Regions from separate parts of the Cellulosimicrobium sp. EB106-03-01-XG111 genome, predicted to be linked through region 2. Evidence: predicted binding sites of a transcription regulator. Region 2 holds the regulator's gene; the other holds the start of a gene.
The links. The regulator HspR, encoded in region 2, represses chaperone genes until heat shock. The targets are predictions, from matches to a motif close to AAGTTGAGTCNNNNNGACTCAACTT.
Positions count from the first base shown of each region.

Region 1 (2,451 bases), on a different contig from region 2:
GGACGGCGTCCCGTAGCCCTGCGGCTGGCCGGGCTGACCCGGGTACTGGCCCTGCTGGCCGGGGTGCGCGCCGGGCTGGCCGTACTGGCCCGGGTACTGGCCCTGAGCGGGGTACTGGCCCTGCTGGCCGGGCTGGCCCGGGTAGGGCTGGCCGGGGTGCTGGCCCGGCTGGCCGGGCTGGCCCGGGTACTGCCCCGGGGCGCCGTAGACGCCCTGCTGGCCGGGCTGGCCCGGCTGGCCGGGGTACCCGCCCTGCGAGAAGCCGGTGCTCTGGCCGTCCTGCGTGCCGGGCTTGGAGCGCAGCACGAGCCACAGCACGAGGCCGATGATGCCGAGCAGCACGAGGCCGCCGACCAGGAACCAGATCCACGCCGACGAGCCGGACGCGTCGGAGCTGTCGGCGTCGGGCGCGGTCGCGCCGTCGTCGCTCCCCTCGTCCGTGCCCTCGTCGGAGCCCGAGCCCGAGCCCGCGGAGCCGCCGGGCAGGGCCGAGCCGCGCGCCGTCATCTCGTTGGCCTCGCCGACCACCGGGGTCCACGTCACGGTGTTGCCGTCGACCTCGCCGTTGGACTCCGCCACCTCGCCGGGGAACGTGATGGCGATCTTGATGTCGAGACCCTCCATCATCTGCCGCGACATCTCGTCGGCCGCCGCGTCACCCGTGTCCGGGTTGAACTCCTCGCCCGTCATGTCCATCGAGCCGCTCACGACGTAGTCGTCGCCCTCGCGGGTGACGGAGATCGAGTCGGCGGCGCCGGTGTCGAGCTGCGCGATCGGCTGGTCGGCGTAGGTGATCTTGGTGCCGGTGTAGCCGTCCTGCGCGTAGGGCTCCTGCGTCGCGCCCTCCGGCATCTCGGACTCCATCTCGGAGCCCATCTGGTCCCAGAGCTCCTGGGGGTCCGACCCCATCGACTTGGCGACCTCGTCGGAGAACGCCATGACGACGCTGCCGTCGAACGTGTCGTCCTCGTTGAGGGTGATGGCCATGTCCATCCTCATGCACCCCGTGAGGAACAGTGCGAGGGTGGCGAGGAGGGCACCGAGGCCGAGTCGTCTGCGCAAGGGTGAGGAGTTCACCCGCCCAGCATGTCGCGGATCGTCGCCCGGGGCGAGGGTCGATGCCGTTTTGAGACGGAATGCGGCCGGACTTCATCCGCTCCGGGGGCGCGGAGTACGGACGGAGGCCGCACGGGGGTGCCGATCGAAGTTGAGCGGAATACACTCAACTTAGGAGTCGTTCCACTGGTCAGACCATCATTTCGAGCATCACACGGAGCACCTATGGAAACGAAGTTCACCACGATGTCGCAGCAGGCGATCGGCGAGGCGATCCAGACCGCGTCGGCCGCCGGTAACCCCCAGCTCGAGCCGACCCACCTCCTGGCCGCGCTGCTCACGCAGGAGGGCGGCGTCGCCGTCGGGCTCCTCGACGCCGTCGGCGCGGACAAGCAGGCCGTCGGGCAGAAGGTGCGCGCGGCGCTCGTCGCGCTGCCCACCGCGAGCGGCTCGGCCGTCGCGCAGCCGACGCCGTCGCGCGCCACGTCCGCGGCGCTCGACGCCGCCGCGAAGGAGGCCCAGGCGCTCGGCGACGAGTACGTCTCGACGGAGCACCTGCTCCTCGGGATCGCGGCCGGGTCGTCGCAGGCCGCGACGATCCTCCAGCAGGCCGGCGCCACGGCGGAAGCCCTGCGCTCGGCGCTGCCTGCCGTCCGGGGCAGCGCGCGCGTGACGAGCCCCAACCCCGAGGGCACGTACAAGGCGCTCGAGCAGTACGGGACCGACCTCACGGCGCGCGCCGCCGAGGGCAAGCTCGACCCCGTCATCGGGCGCGACTCCGAGATCCGGCGCGTCGTGCAGGTGCTCAGCCGCCGCACCAAGAACAACCCGGTGCTCATCGGCGAGCCGGGCGTCGGCAAGACGGCCGTCGTCGAGGGCCTCGCGCAGCGGATCGTCGCGGGCGACGTCCCGACGTCGCTCCAGGGCAAGCGGCTCGTGTCGCTCGACCTCGCGAGCATGGTCGCGGGCGCGAAGTACCGCGGCGAGTTCGAGGAGCGCCTCAAGGCCGTCCTGGAGGAGATCAAGTCCTCCGACGGCGAGGTCGTCACGTTCATCGACGAGCTGCACACGGTCGTCGGGGCGGGCGCGGGCGGCGAGGGCGCCATGGACGCGGGCAACATGCTCAAGCCGATGCTCGCGCGCGGCGAGCTGCGCCTCGTCGGCGCGACCACGCTCGACGAGTACCGCGAGTACATCGAGAAGGACCCCGCGCTCGAGCGCCGGTTCCAGCAGGTGTTCGTCGGGGAGCCCTCCGTCGAGGACACGGTCGCGATCCTGCGCGGCCTCAAGGAGCGGTACGAGGCGCACCACAAGGTGACGATCGCCGACTCGGCGCTCGTCGCGGCGGCGTCGCTCTCCGACCGCTACATCACCGGCCGCCAGCTCCCGGACAAG
Region 1 covers NZ_JBYTEQ010000006.1:133,726-136,176, forward strand. The annotation lists gene AC3WT4_RS07685 (LppM family (lipo)protein) at 1-987, opposite strand, end outside; gene clpB (ATP-dependent chaperone ClpB) at 1,282-2,451, shown strand, end outside.
Region 1: the regulator HspR is predicted to act here: its motif matches at 1,205-1,229, upstream of clpB (ATP-dependent chaperone ClpB).

Region 2 (2,451 bases):
CGAGGCGTACGCCGTGCTGTCGGACCCCAAGGAGCGCGAGCAGTACGACGCGATCCGGGCGATGGCGGGCGGGGGCGCGCGCTTCTCCGCGGGCCCCGGCGGCGCCGGGGGAGCGGGCTTCGAGGACGTCTTCGGCGGCATGTTCGGCGGCGGGGGCCCGGGCGGCACCCGGGTCCGCTACTCGACCGGCGGCCAGGGCGCGGGCGGTTTCGAGGACATCCTCGGCTCGATGTTCGGCGGTGGCGGGGCAGGCCAGCAGTTCGGCGGCCCCCGGCCCCGCGCCGGCGCGGACCTCGCGGCGGCCACGACCCTGCCCTTCCGGCAGGCGGTCGAGGGCTCGACCGTGACGTTCACCGTCGACGGCCGCACGGTCACGACGCGCATCCCGCCGGGCGTCCGCGACGGCCAGAAGATCCGCCTGCGTGGCAAGGGCCGCCCGGGCACGGCGGGGGGGCCCGACGGCGACCTCGTCGTCACCGTGCACGTCACCCCGCACCCGGTGTTCTCGCTCGACGGCGACAACCTGCGGATCACGGTCCCGGTGACGTTCCCCGAGGCCGCGCTCGGCGCGACGATCGCCGTGCCGACGCTCGACGGCTCGACCGTCAAGGTGAAGGTCCCGGCCGGTACGCCGTCGGGGCGCACGCTGCGCGTCCGGGGCCGGGGTGTGAAGACCGCGAGGTCGACCGGCGACCTGCTCGTCACGGTCCAGGTCGCGGTGCCGCAGAAGCTCTCGAAGGCCGCGCGCGAGGCGGTCGAGACGTTCGCCGCCGCGACCGACGGCCAGGACGTGCGCGCCGACCTGGTCCGCCAGGCCGCGGAGTGAGGGGGCGAGCGTGATGCCCCAGCAGGAAACTCATAATCTCTCGATCGGTGGGGACTCGGGCGGCGTCGGACGCGCTCCCGCGAGCGACGTCGACCAGGACGCGCCCGTCCTCGTCATCTCGCAGGCCGCCGCGCTCGCGGGCATGCACCCGCAGACGCTGCGCCAGTACGACCGCCTCGGCCTCGTGGTGCCGCGCCGCACCGCGGGCCGGGGGCGGCGGTACTCGCTGCGCGACGTCGCGAAGCTGCTCGAGGTGCAGCGCCTCAGCCACGACGAGGGCATCAACCTCGCCGGCATCCAGCGGATCTTGGCCCTCGAGTCCCAGGTCGAGCGGCTCGAGCGGCGTATCGAGGCGCTCTCGGCGCGCGTCGAGCCGGGCGGCCGCGTGTTCGCCGCCGCGGCGAGCGGCGACGTCGTCGTGGTGCCCCGCGGGCGCAGCGTGCGGCGTGGGGTCGAGGAGGCGCTGCGCGAGACGCTCGTCGAGCACGGCGAGGCGCGGGCGCTCGTCATCTGGCGCCCGCGGTACGACGGCGCGGACAACTGACCTGCGGCGGCGCGGCATTTCCGCAAGAATGCCGTGCCCTAATTGCTGCGCATTCCTGTATTTCTGAGCAAGGCCTTCCTTGCTATACACCGAGGAATTCCCGGAATATCGTGGAACGCGGAGACCGACCCACGAGGGGTCCTCGGAGACAGGAGATCGCGATGAGCAGCCTCACGGAGATGCCCCAGGTCGTCGAGTGTTCCATCGACGGCTGCGGCTACAACCACGACCACGGGTGCCACGCGGGCGCCGTGACCATCGCCGGTCACACGGGCGACGCCGAGTGCGCGACCTTCATCCCGCTGGGCACCAAGGGCGGGCTGGAGAAGGTGCTCGCGCACGTCGGGGCCTGCCAGCGCACGGAGTGCGTCCACAACGCCTCGCTCGAGTGCTCCGCGCCGTCGATCCGCGTCGGGGCGGGCGCGTCCGGCGAGGACCGGGCCGACTGCCTCACCTTCACGCCGCGCTGACACGCGGTCGCCGCCTTGCTCGCAGGCGGTCGGTCACCTGCCGGCCGCAGACGCCCCCGGACGCCCCGGACCACGTGCTCGCCCGCGTGGGACGGGGCGTCGTCGTGTCAGCGCTGGAGCGTGTCGAGGAGCTGGACGGCGGCCGTGTGCGTGCGGGGGAGCGGTTCGAGCCAGACGCGCGGCGGCCGGCGCAGGATGGCCGTGACCCCCAGCGCGAGGCCGGTGCGCTCGATGTTGTGGCGGAGCACGGTGCGCAGGACGTCGTCGTCCGCGTCCCGCTCGCCGAGCACGACGAAGAGCCCGTTGCCGATCGACGCCATGGGGTGGCCCTCGCCGAACGTGTGGGTGAGCGCGCGGCCCATCGCGGCCGACCGTGCGAACCGTTGCCACCCCGTGAGGTCGTCGAGCGCGACGTCGACGACGAGCAGCCCGTGGGTCCGGGTCGCGTCGAGGCCCGCGCGCTCGGCCGCACCGTACGTCTCGCGGAGCCGGTGCACCAGGTACTGGGTCGTGGCGAGACCGGACTCCGGGTCCAGGACCTCGGGCGCCACGGGGTTGGCCTCGTATCCCTCGGACCAGCCGACCGCGACGCCGCGGACGAGGTCGACGAC
Region 2 covers NZ_JBYTEQ010000021.1:17,302-19,752, forward strand. The annotation lists gene AC3WT4_RS15920 (DnaJ C-terminal domain-containing protein) at 1-826, shown strand, start outside; gene AC3WT4_RS15925 (heat shock protein transcriptional repressor HspR) at 969-1,370, shown strand; gene AC3WT4_RS15930 (DUF1540 domain-containing protein) at 1,532-1,840, shown strand; gene AC3WT4_RS15935 (hypothetical protein) at 1,948-2,451, opposite strand, start outside.